Paludibaculum fermentans: one gene and its partner. The main gene of each other region encodes a partner of the protein of the gene in region 2 in a complex. Links are inferred from orthologs where the notes say so. Each region holds a gene or a part of one and is shown on either strand. Other genes may lie near its edges.

Evidence for each region.
Region 1: IRI77_RS23650 (region 2) and sucB share a complex: the UniProt entries of both Escherichia coli proteins name them as parts of the 2-oxoglutarate dehydrogenase (OGDH) complex. The link is inferred for Paludibaculum fermentans from one-to-one orthologs.

What each region holds. Positions count from the first base shown.
Region 1 is NZ_CP063849.1:5,341,542-5,347,073, reverse strand. Bases 903-3,778 are described here. They hold sucB (2-oxoglutarate dehydrogenase, E2 component, dihydrolipoamide succinyltransferase), read right to left. Parts: upstream 3,081-3,778; coding sequence 1,725-3,080; downstream 903-1,724. Other genes in these bases: lpdA (dihydrolipoyl dehydrogenase), read right to left, coding at 3,762-3,778; lipB (lipoyl(octanoyl) transferase LipB), read right to left, coding at 3,106-3,756; IRI77_RS20955 (hypothetical protein), read right to left, coding at 903-1,646. In the rest of the region: IRI77_RS20965 (ABC transporter permease), read right to left, coding at 1-21; IRI77_RS20960 (PadR family transcriptional regulator), read right to left, coding at 32-361; more of IRI77_RS20955, read right to left, coding at 435-902; more of lpdA, read right to left, coding at 3,779-5,156; IRI77_RS20935 (POTRA domain-containing protein), read left to right, coding at 5,200-5,532. UniProt on the Escherichia coli protein: E2 component of the 2-oxoglutarate dehydrogenase (OGDH) complex which catalyzes the second step in the conversion of 2-oxoglutarate to succinyl-CoA and CO(2).
Region 2 is NZ_CP063849.1:6,005,207-6,012,137, reverse strand. The notes cover bases 2,278-6,552. They hold IRI77_RS23650 (multifunctional oxoglutarate decarboxylase/oxoglutarate dehydrogenase thiamine pyrophosphate-binding subunit/dihydrolipoyllysine-residue succinyltransferase subunit), read right to left. Parts: upstream 6,225-6,552; coding sequence 2,478-6,224; downstream 2,278-2,477. Other genes in these bases: IRI77_RS23645 (metallophosphoesterase family protein), read left to right, coding at 6,366-6,552; IRI77_RS23655 (cob(I)yrinic acid a,c-diamide adenosyltransferase), read left to right, coding at 2,278-2,401. In the rest of the region: IRI77_RS23665 (acyl-CoA mutase large subunit family protein), read right to left, coding at 1-89; ribosomal protection-like ABC-F family protein, read right to left, coding at 86-1,642; more of IRI77_RS23655, read left to right, coding at 1,781-2,277; more of IRI77_RS23645, read left to right, coding at 6,553-6,931. UniProt on the Escherichia coli protein: E1 component of the 2-oxoglutarate dehydrogenase (OGDH) complex which catalyzes the decarboxylation of 2-oxoglutarate, the first step in the conversion of 2-oxoglutarate to succinyl-CoA and CO(2).

The DNA of each region.
Region 1 (5,532 bases), 660 kb from region 2 along the record:
CAGCCGGCTTAGCAGTGACATCGGTGGTACCTCAGGAGGTGGCTAACGCCTGCGCCATGGCGAGCGAGATCCGCTGCCATTCCTCTGTTTCCAACTTGAGGTGCCGGCGGCCGGCGGCGGTCATCTGGTAGTAGCGGGCGCGGCGGTTTGACTCCGACTCGCCCCATGAGGACTTCAACCAGCCAGCCTCCTCCATACGATGCAGCGCGGGGAACAAAGAGCCGGGCTTCACCTGGAACGTGCCGCCGGTCATCTGTTCGATGCGGCGGGAGATGCCGAGTCCGTGCAGTTCGGCCGTGAGTAGCGAACGCAGGATCAGAAGGTCGAGAGTCCCCTGTAGGAGGTTGGTAGTGGGCGGCATCGGTTCGTATAGACTGCCTATACGGCCATCATGCGCCCACTCCTATAGAATGTCAATATCAGAACTGAATATCTCAAAAGAATGAGAACCGCTTCTTTTCGATGCCCAGGCTCTGCTGCAGGTCGAGGATCAGCAGCCGCGCTTCCAGCGACTTGTGGCGCAGCCCCAGATCCTCCGGCTGGATCTTGTTCTCGCGCAAGTACTCCGCGAAATCATTGATCACCTCACCAGGGCTCGAGTCGCCCTCAAACGCTACACACGCGGCGGTCTCGCAGTTGTAGAACTTCTCGAACGACTCAGCCAGCATCTGCGCGGCCACGGCGGCCTTGCCTCGATCGCCGTAGTCATATAGCCGGCGCGCGAGCATCGATTGACTGACCAGCCGTTCGTCGCCGGCCTTGATCTTGGGTGTCACCTCGAGCGCTTCATAGGCAAGGGCGATCCGCTGTGGCGGCGAGAGTTCCTTGTCGCCGTCCATGACCTCCAGCAACATCTCCACCTGCATTGCGGGCGTTTGTTTGCGAGCCAGGGAGATCCGTTCCGGCGTGGCCAGGCCCTCCGTTGGTGGCTTCTCTTCACCCAGCACCTGCTTCTTTTCGAGCTCCTCTTCAGTGCCCGCGGCGGGGGCTTTCGGCTTGCTCTCCGCCAGTTTCCTGGCGGCCGCGGCCAACTCCGGCTCGCGCTTCCTGATCAGATTGGCCATATCGAGCAAGTGCCTGCGCTCCTGGGGGGAAGCATCGGCGGCGGGGAAGCCTTCCACAATAACGGCGAACTCGGCGGCACACTCCTCCGGATGCTCCTTGATGGAGCGTTCCAGGTGGCTGCGAATCTCCGGTGCCAGGAATGCCCCCGCGGACAGGGCCCGGCGGGTGAGTGCCTTCTCTTCTTCCCATGAGCGCTTGACTGAGAAGAGGCTGTGGTAACACCGGGCCAAGGGATCCTCTTTGGCGCCCGTCGCCCGGCGCGGCAGGAGGCTGCAGACCTGCTCCGCCGCTTCTGTGTCCAATTGCCGGTACTGGTCGACGATCGCAATGAGGAATTCGCCGCGGGTGTGCAGGTCCACCAGGGGTAAGGCGCGCGAAGTGGCTGCCTGCAGCCAGCGCTCGGCCAGATCCGGATCCTTGGACGCCAGCGTGGCCGCCGTCCTGATCTGCGTGTCAACGCCAAGCACTGGCGGTTCCGAGACGGCGATGGCCTCAATCCGCTCCAACAGGCGCTCTTTGGCTGTGGGCTGCGCGGAAACGGTGAGCCCGGCCAAAGCCAGCAATCCAAGCAGCGTCTTCACGGCATCGAGTGTGCCACAACGAAACACGCCGCCCACCGGAGATCCGATGAGCGGCGTGTTTTCGTCAATGAGTGGTGGTTACAGAACCTGGTCGTTCCAGTTTTCGAGAACCGACTTTACCTTCTGGCAGAACTGATCGGCCAGAGCGCCGTCGATGAGGCGGTGGTCGAAGGTCAGGGCCAGGTAGGCCATCGAGCGGATGGCAATGGCGTCGTCGATCACCACGGGCACTTTTTCCACGGCGCCAACACCGAGGATGGCCACCTGCGGCTGGTTGATGACCGGCGTCGCAAAGAGCGAGCCGAAGCTGCCGAAATTGGTAATGGAGAACGTACCGCCCTGGACCTCAGCCGGCTTCAACTGCTTGGAACGGGCACGGGCGGCGAGGTCGACGATGGAGCGCTGCAGTCCGACGATATTCTTCTCGTCCGCCTGGTGGACGACGGGCACGATCAGCCCGTTCTCCAGGGCCACGGCGACGCCGATATTGATCTCGTTGTGATAGAGGATGTTGGTGCCCTCGATCGACGAGTTGAAGAGCGGGAACACCCGCAACGCCTCTGCGGTGGCGCGCAGGACGAAGGGCAGGAACGTCAGCCCGAAGCCGTAGCGCTGCTGGAATTCATCCTTCGACTTCGCGCGGACCTTGGCGATCTTCGTCATGTCGACGCGGTGCACCGTCGTCACATGGGCGGAGGTCTGCTTCGACATCACCATGTGCTCTGCGATCTTCTGCCGCATGGTGGACATGGGCTCGACGCGTACTTTAGCGGGTTCGACCCTGGGTAGGGGCGCGGTCGAGGCGGGTGCGGGCGGCGGAGCCACCGGTGTGGCCCACGCAGGCGGTGCAGCCGGAGCGGCAGGCGCTGCTGCCACAGGAGGCGGAGCCTGGCGGCTGGCCAGGTAGTTTTCCACGTCCTGCTTGGTCACTCGGCCGCCGGCGCCACTGCCCTTCAGCGCCTTTACGTCGATGTTGTTCTCGCGCGCCATGCGGCGCACCAGCGGGCTAATGGGGCCGCCCTGGTCGTCCTCGTCCGCCGGTACGGGTACTGCTTCCACCACCGGGACCGGAGCAGGCTCCGGAGCAGTTGCCGGGGCAGGTGCCGGGGCAGGTGCCGCAGCCACAGGGGCCGGAGGTGGTTTGGGCGCCTCAACGGCAGGAGCGGGTGCAGGCGCCGGAGCGGGGGCCGGTGCAGCGGCCCCGTCGCCCACACGGGCTACCACGGTGTTGATGGCCACCACGGCGCCTTCCTGCACCAGAATTTCGGTGAGGGTGCCGGCCGTTGGCGACGGAATCTCGGTGTCCACTTTATCGGTGGAGATCTCGAAGAGTGGCTCGTCGCGCTCCACGCGATCGCCCACCTTCTTGAGCCACTTGGTTAGTGTGCCTTCGACAATGCTCTCGCCCATCTGGGGCATGACGACATCGGACATTTCGACTTTCTCCAGTCTGTCAGGCTCAGGCGCTCACGAGCGCCGGTTCGTATTCGTATACCTGCGCGAACTCGTCCAGAATCGCCTGGTGCAGCTCCGCGCGATCCACTCGGACTCCCAGTTCTTCCATCGAGGTCACGGGCTTCGTCAGCCCGCAGGGCACGATGTACTGGAAGTACTTCAAATCCGTAGTCCAATTCAAGGCGAAGCCGTGCGTCGTTACCCAGCGGCTGATATGCACGCCGACCGCACAGACCTTCGCTCCGTTCACCCAGACGCCGGCCGCGCCCGGATCACGAACTCCCTCAATCCCATAGCGCCGCAGAGTCCGGATGATTACTTCTTCCAGTGCCCGGATATAGGCGACGACATCCCGCTTCCATTCTCTCAGATCAAGAATCGGGTATCCGACGATCTGTCCCGGCCCGTGATAAGTGATGTCGCCCCCACGATTGATCTCAAAGTATTCGATGCCGAGTTCAGCCAACCGGTCGCGGCTTAAGAGGATATTCTCTTCGTGACCGTTCCGGCCCAGGGTGAGCACGTGGGGATGTTCGACCAGCAGGAGTTGATCCGGGATGAGGCCCTGCTTGCGCTGCTCGGCCAGGGATTTCTGTAAATCCCATGCCTCGCCATAGGCCAGGCGGCCGAGCTCGCGCACTTGCAGTTTTCGCATCGGGATCAGGCGTTTATGGCCAGGCCGTACACGCTGTTGAACGCTTCGCCGACGGCTTCGTAGAGCGTCGGGTGGGCGTGGATCGTCGACATCATGGTCTCGACGGTCGCTTCCGCTTCCATGGCCGTCACCGCTTCCGCGATCAGCTCATAGGCATGCGGTCCGATGATGTGGACGCCCAGGATCTCGCCGTACTTGGCATCGGCCACCACTTTGACGAAGCCGCCGTGGTTGCCGAGGATGGAGGCTTTCGAGTTTCCGGCGAAGGGGAACTTGCCCACCTTCACGTCGTAACCCTTCTCGCGCGCCTGCTTCTCGGTGAGGCCGACGCTGCCGATGCCGGGCTCAGTGTACGTGCAGCCGGGAATCCGGTTCTTGTTGATAGGCGTCGCGGTCTTGCCAGCCATATGGGCGACAGCCACCATGCCTTCCATGGTCGCGACATGCGCGAGTTGGGGCGTGCCGGCGACCACGTCGCCGATGGCGTAGACGCCCGGCTCGGCGGTCTGCTGGTACTGGTTGACCTTGACGAAGCCGCGGTCGAGTTCCACTCGGGTGTTCTCGATACCGCAGTTTTCCGTGAGCGGCTTGCGGCCCACGGCCACCAGCAGCATCTCGCCGTCGAACTGCTGCACCTTCCCGCTGGCGAGCTGTACCTGCAGGCTGACGCCTTCGGCGGTACGCTGCACTTCCAGCACCTTGGCGCCGGTTTCCAGGTTGATTCCCTGCTTCTTGAACTGGCGTTCCAGTTCCTTGCTCACGTCTTCGTCTTCCACCGGCACGAGCCGGGGCAGCATTTCAAAGACGGTCACCTGGCTGCCGAAGCGCTTGAAGATAGAGGCAAACTCGACGCCAACAGCGCCGGCGCCAATAACCAGCAGGCTCTTGGGGACCTGAGGGCGGCTCAGGATTTCGATATTCGTGACGATGGTCTTCTCGTCGGCCGTCAGGCCTGGAATCATCCGCGCCTCGGAACCGGTGGCGATGATGATGTTCTTTGCTTCCAGCGTTTTAGTGCCGCCGTCGGTGAGCACTTCCACCTGGCCGCGGCCCTTCAGCCGACCGTAGCCGCGAATGACTTCGACTTTCTGCTTCTTCATCAGAAACTCGATGCCCTTGGCATGGCTGGTGACAATCTTGTTCTTCCGTTCCAGAACTTTGAGATAGTCGAGCCTGGGGTCCTGGCACGAAATCCCTTGAGGTCCGGGGTTCAGGAAGTAGTCCCACACTTCCGCAGTGTGGAGCAGGGCTTTTGTGGGAACGCAGCCAACGTGCAGGCACGTCCCACCGAGGAGAGGGCTTTTTTCAATGAGCGCAGTCTTGAGGCCGTACTGGCCTGCGCGAATCGCAGCGGAGTACCCCCCAGGTCCGCTCCCGATCACGATCAGATCGTAGGACATCACTTTCAGTCTAGCATTGGCAAATTTTCACATAATGAAAGCAATGAGACTCGCCGCCATCGTCCTTGTCGCCGCCTGTCTGGGGTGGGGACAGGCGCCTGCCCGCCGCCCGGTCCCGGCGCGGAATCCTGCCGCCGCGCAGTCCGCACCCAACGAAATCTGGCCCATCCGCGAGATCCGCGTGACGGGCAACAAGTTCTACACGGCCGAACAGGTGATCTCCACGTCCGGTCTCCGCCTGGGCGATCTCGCCACCAAGCAGAACTTCGAGCGGGCGCGCGACCGCGTCCTGGCCGCCGGCTTCTTTGAGAGTTTCGGCTGGAAGTACGAAGGACTGCCCGATGTGAAAGGTGTGGCCGCCACCCTGGAAGTGACT
Region 2 (6,931 bases):
TCCCCAGGAGCCGGTGAGCCATAGTGGCTCTCCAGCGGAATCCCGCTGAGCGTACACGGCTGCACAGTCTCGGATGCGCCCCTCTTCATGCCTCGATTGTAGCCCCCAATTCCAACGAATAGTCGGCGACCCGTTCCGCCAGCCACTCATCGTGCGTCGACAGCACCACCGTGCCGGGATACCGGATAAGCGCTTCCTCCAGCGCCGCCCGGGCCTCCATTTCCAGATGATTCGTGGGCTCATCCAGCAGCAACAGGTTGGCTCCGGACAACAGCAGCATCGCCATCCCTGCCTTTGTCCGCTCGCCGGCGCTCAGCGTAGCCAGCGGCCGCAGGATCTGCTCCGCTCGCAATTTCAAGCACGCCAGCATGGTTCGCACCCGCGTCTCATCCGCGCACACACTCAGACACAACTCCAGCGGAGTCTGCCCCAGCGCCAGATTCTCGCCCTCCTGGGCCAGGTAGCCCGCCCGCACTCGACCACCCACCTGCACCACTCCGGAGTCTGGCTGCTCCGTACCCGCCATCATCCGCAACAGCGTGCTCTTGCCGGAGCCGTTGGGCCCCGACAGAACCCAGCACTCTCCGCGCGCCACGTGCAGGTCCATCTCTTCGAACAGCACCCGCTCGCCAAAACGCTTGCTCATCCTCTCCACGCGCACGGCAATCTCATCGCCCCGTTCAACAGCGCTGAAGTCGAGCTCCGGAATCCCCTGCTCTTCCCAAGGCTTCTCCATCGCCTCCAGCATCGACTGCCGTTCCCGGAGGATCCGTGCCGTCCGAGCCACCTTCGCGGCCTTCTTCGCATAGTGCGGCCCGCAAGCCCGCGCGTCCCTCTGCCCCTCCGGAGCCTTTGCCACCTTACGCGCCAGAGCCATGCGCTTCTCCGCCGCCGCCCGCTCCGCCGCCGCCTGCCGCTCCCGGGCCTCGTACTGCTGCCACGCCTGCCGTTCCTTCAACGACCGCTGCTCGATGAACTTCTCGTAGTTGCCTTCGAAGCACTGCACGGTGCCGCGCTCCATCAGCACCGTCCGCTTCGTCACCCGGTTCAGAAAGGCCCGGTCGTGAGACACCAGAAGCACGGCCTCATCCAGCCGACGCAACTCGCCTTCCAGCCAGGCCCGGGCCGCCGAATCCAGATGGTTCGTAGGTTCGTCCAGCAGCAGCAGGTCCGAGCCCGAAAGCAGGCACCGCGCCAGTTCCGCCCGCATGCGCTGACCCGACGACAACCGTTCCGTCGCCAGGCCCCAGCTCTCTTCAGGGAATCCAAGCCGGCTCAAAGCCCGCTCCACGCGAGCTTCAAACCCGGGGCCACCCAACGCGACATATTCGCCAAACCAATCCGGATCCTGGCGGAGCCGCGCCAGTTCGGCATCGGCCTCCATCACGCGGTCGAAGAGCGTCTGGCCCGTCCCCCGCGGCGCTTCCTGCGCCAGGTAAGCGACACGCAACCCGCCGCGGCGAATCACGCTGCCCGCGCTCGGCGCCAGCTCTCCGGCCACCACGCGCATCAGCGTCGATTTCCCGGCGCCATTCGGCCCTACCAGGCCAATCCGGTCGCCATGGTTGATATCAAAGCAGGCGTGCGCAAACAGCGGCAACCCGCACTGGATCTCGTAGCAAATCTCGTGGATTCGCAGCATAGACCAATCCCCCTCTGCGCCCCATCGGGCGTCAGGATGTCAAAAAGACCTGGGAATTTGGTTTAGCTGCGCATGCATGCGAGGGTTGGGCCCTCATCCACAGTATATTCCACCTACAATGAAATTTAGTCCGCCTCCATGGAAGATCAATCGTTCAACGAACCCCGCCTCGCGCTCAACCGCATCTACACCAAAACCGGTGACCAGGGCGACACGCACCTGGCCAGCGGCGAACGCGTCGCGAAAGACTCCCCACGCCTCGAGTGCTATGGCTGCGTGGATGAACTCAACTCCTTCGTCGGTGCTGCTGTTGTCAGCGCATCTCCGGAATCAGCACTCGCGCCACTCGTCGACATCCTGATTCGCGTCCAGCACGAGCTGTTCAACCTCGGCTCCATCCTTGCCACTACACCGGAGCACGTTCACCCCAAACAGGCCCGCATCACCGAGGCCGACGTGGCTCAACTCGAATCGGAGATCGACGCAATGAACGCCGAACTCCCACCCCTGCGCAGCTTCGTCCTGCCTGGCGGCTCCCGCATCAACACGGACCTTCATATCGCCCGCACGGTCTGCCGGCGGGCTGAGCGCCTGCTGGTCACCGCCACCCGGCAGCTGCCCATCGACACTGTGAATCTTCGCTACCTGAACCGCCTCAGCGATGCGCTCTTCGTTTGGAGCCGCTGGGCAAATCATGTGCAGAACCTGCCCGAGACTCTCTGGTCCCCCAATCGCGCGGCCTCTGCTCGCCAAAGCTGACACGCGGCGATCCCCGTCTTCACAAAAAAAGGCCGGACCCGAAGGCCCGGCCTCATCTGTTCTACATTCGGTCCAATCAGGCTTTGCCCGGCACCAGTTCCTTCTGGGCCTTGGCGACCACCCGGTACCGCCGCTGCCGCACCGGCCCGGCGCTGAAGGCATCTTCCATCACGGCCGCATGCTCCTGCGCATGCCGCTTACTCGACCCGGTGGAGGGCGCCGCCGCTTCCTGCCGGCCCGCATAGCGCAAGGTACGCCGTGTCGCCGCCAGCATCGGCTCCAGCTTATCGCGGACAAACAGGAACGCACCCTGGTTCCGCGGCTCTTCCTGAGCCCAGACGATCTCCGCTGTCGACGGGTACCGCCACAGCATGGTCTCGATCTCTTCCGCCGGCCACGGATACATCTGCTCCAGCCGCAGGATCGCTACGTTGTTCAACCCGCGCTTTTCGCGTTCCGTCACCAACTCGTAGTAGATCTTGCCCGTGCAGAAGATGACCCTGGACACGCGGTCCGGAGCAGCCGTCCCCGTATCTCCAATCACCGGTTCAAAATGCCCGTGCGTGAAGTCGGCCAGCGTGCTCACCGCCTTCGCATGCCGCAGCAGGCTCTTCGGCGTCATCAGCACCAGCGGCTTGCGCAACCCGCGCCGGTCCTGCCCGCCGTACATCTGGCGCCGCAGCAGGTGGAAATACTGCGCCGGCGTCGTCACGTTGCAGACTTGCATGTTGTTCTCGGCGCAAAGCTGCAGGAAACGCTCCAGCCGGGCGCTGGAGTGTTCCGGACCTTGCCCCTCGTAGCCATGCGGCAGCAGCAATACCAGCCCGCTCGGCTGGCCCCACTTCGCTTCGCACGACGACACGAACTGGTCGATCATGATCTGCGCGCCATTCGCGAAATCGCCGAACTGCGCTTCCCACAGGGTCAGCGTCAGCGGGTCGCCCAGCGAATAGCCGAACTCGAAGCCCATCACGCCGTATTCCGACAGAGAGCTGTCGAACACCTCAAACCGCGCCTGCTGCGGATCGATGTGCATCAGCGGCGTGTGCACCTGGCCGGTGTTGTAGTCGAAATACTCCAGATGGCGTTGCGAGAACGTGCCGCGGCCGCTGTCCTGTCCGCTCAACCGCACCGGAGTCCCTTCCAGCGCCAGGGTACCGAACGCCAGGGCCTCGCCCGTCGCCCAGTCCGCCGTACCGCCCTTCAGGATCTCTTTGCGCTTCTCGATGAACCCCTTCAGCTTCGGATGCAGCGTGAAGGTGTCCGGGAAGGTGGTCATGCCTTCCACGACGCGCGCAATCAAACCCTCATCCACCGCCGTCCGTGGGCAAACCAAAGGAACCGTGGTCTCTTCGAAGGTGGTCACTTCCTGCAGTTCCCACTTCTCGCCCTTCGACTGCGCCTCTTCGTGCGCCGCATTCAAGGCATCCTGGATCTGCCGGCGGATCCGCTCCACCGCATCCTTCGTGACCGACCCTTCCTTCGTCAGCCGCTCGGAGTACTGCGTCCCAATCGGCTTCTTCGCCTTGATGATCTTGTACATCAACGGCTGCGTGTAGCTCGGATCGTCCGCCTCGTTATGTCCATACCGGCGGTAGCAGATCATGTCGATGACGACATCCTTCTTGAACCGCATCCGGTAGTCGATCGCAACCTGAGTCGCCCGCACACACGCTTCCGGATCGTCGCCGTTCACATGCAGGATGGGGGCCTGCACCGTCCGTGCCACGTCCGTACAGTAGGTCGACGACCGGCTCTCGTCCGGCGTTGACGTGAACCCGATCTGGTTGTTGATCACCAGGTGGATCGTGCCGCCCGTCCGGTAGCCGTTCAACTGCGACATGTTGAGCGTCTCCACCACCACGCCCTGGCCCGCAAAAGCCGCGTCACCGTGCACCAGGATCGGCAGAACCTTCTCGCGCTTCACGTCGCCCATCCACGTCTGCTTTGCGCGGACGATGCCTTCCACCACCGGATCCACTGCTTCCAGGTGGCTCGGATTCGGCGCCAGCGAGACCTTGATCTCCTTGCCGGAAGCCGTCCTCTGGATCCCGCTCGCGCCCAGGTGGTACTTCACGTCGCCCGAGCCCTGGGTCGCTTCCGGATCCACGTTGCCTTCAAACTCGCCGAACACCTGCGACATCGACTTGCCAATCAGGTTCGACAGCACCGTCAACCGCCCGCGGTGTGCCATGCCGACGACGACCTCCTGGACGCCGCTGTCCGCGCCGCGGTCCAGGCACTCGTCCAGCACCACCATCGCGCTCTCGCCGCCTTCCAGCGAAAACCGCTTCTGGCCCACAAACCGCGTATGCAGGAAGTTCTCGAAGCTCTCCGCCTGCAGCAGCTTCAGCAGCACCCGGCGCTTCGCAGTCTCTTCCAGCGGCCAGTTGTTGGCCTGCGGTTCCATCCGCTCCTGCAGCCAGCGCTTCTCTTCCGGATGCTGGATGTGCATGTACTCGCAGCCCAGCCGCCCGCAGTAGGTCTGCCGCAGCGTCTCCAGAATCGTACGCAGCGTGGCTATGGTCTGCTTCCCGCTGGTCGCAAGGTTGCCGATGATGAACTCGCGGTCGAAATCCCAGATGCTCAGCCCGTAGGTGGTGGGATCCAGCTCCGGGTGATAGTTCGGCTGCACGCCCAGCGGATTCAGGTCGGCGATCAGGTGCCCGCGCACGCGGTAGGCATTGATCAATTGCAACACCGCCGCCTGCTTGGCGATCTCCTCCATCCGCTTTTCGTCACGGAATGCCGAACTCGCCGCCTTCCGGTCCACCTGCCAGCGGAACGGCTGGTAGGGCATCCGGGTCTGTTCAAAAATCTCGTCGTAGAAGCCTTCGCTGCCCTCAAGCAGCGACTGCAGCTTGCCCAGGAACTGGCCGGACTCGGCGCCCTGAATGATGCGATGGTCGTACGTGCACGACATCGTCATCACCTTGCACACGCCCAAAGTCGCCCGCAGCTCTTCGCTGACACCCTGGAACTCGGCCGGAAAATCGATGCTGCCGGTGGCGACAATCGCGCCCTGGCCCGGCATCAGCCGCGGCACACTGCCCAGCGTCCCGACCGTCCCGGGATTCGTCAGCGATACCGTCGTGCCCTTGAAGTCGTCCACCGTCAGCTTGCCGGTCCGCGACTTCGCCACAATCTCGTCGAATGCGGTCAGGAATTCGTAGAACCCCTTCGCCCCGGCGTTCTTGATGCTCGGCACCACCAGCGACCGGTGGCCGTCCTTGCCCGCCACGTCTACCGCGATCCCGATGTTGATCTCCGGCCGCACCACGCGATGAGCCTGCCCGTCGATCTCCGCATAGGCATCATTGATGGCCGGGACCTTCTGGATCGCCTTCACCATCGCCCACGCGATCAGGTGCGTGTAGCTGATCTTGCTCTTGCCGTGCAGGTCCCGCCAGTGGTTCAGCAGCCGCCGGTTCTCGTCGATCACCTTCACCGGGATCGTCCGCTGCGACGTCGCCGTCGGCACCGTCAGGCTCAGCGTCATGTTCTCCGCGATCCGCATCGGCGCGCCCTTCAGGGGCACCAACTGGTCGGCGGGGCTCAGCGCTACCGGGGGAACAGCCGGAGCCACCGGCCGCACTTGCACTGTCTGCGGCGGAGCAGGCGTCGGGGCTGGAGTCTCAGTGGGAGGCGGCGCGGCAACAACTGCCGTCGTGGCCGCGGGCTCGTCAGCCTCCTCGGCCGGCTCCGCCTCAAACTTCTCTTTCCAGCTCTCGTCTACGTTGCTGCTGTTGTTAACAAAGTCTTGATACAGCTCTTCTTCCAGCCAAGAGTTGATCGTGATGCGCTGTCGCGGTTCTGAGGACATGGTGTGGTTACGGCGGGGTACGCCCAGACTGGGCCCAGTCTTGCTTTCAGGATAGCTCCCTTTTTCACAGATGCGCGGACCCCCCTCCCGGGTTCCTGGAAGCACCCGGCTTCCTTCCGCGTACAATGTCTACCAAAGGGCATGAAACTTCTTGTTTTCTCCGACATTCACCACGACCTCGCCGCCCTCCGCCGTCTCATGGAGAGGGAGGCCGACTACTACGTCGCCGCCGGCGACATGGTCAACTGGGCGCGAGGATTGGACTCCGTAGGCCCCATCCTTCAAACGAAAGCCCCCAAAGTCCACGTCCTTCCGGGCAACCACGAAAACGCCGCTCAGATCGACGCCTTCTGTCAGGAATTTGGCCTCAACCCACTGCACGGCAAGCACCTCCAGGCAGGCTGTCATACGGTAGCAGGCCTCGGTCACTCCAGCCCTACTCCATTCAACACCCCCGGAGAATATTCGGAAGCCGAAATGGCTCAGCGCCTCGCGCCGCTAGCCGACCCCCACCCCGAGATCCTCATCTGCCACTGCCCGCCCCTGGGAACGGAATTGGACGAGGCCGCTCCCGGCCGCCACTTCGGCAGCCAATCCGTTCGCGATTTCATCGACCAGGTCCAGCCCGCCTGGTTCTTCTGCGGCCACATCCACGAAGCCGCCGGCCGGGAAGTCACCCTCGGTGCCACCCGGGCCCGGAATGTAGG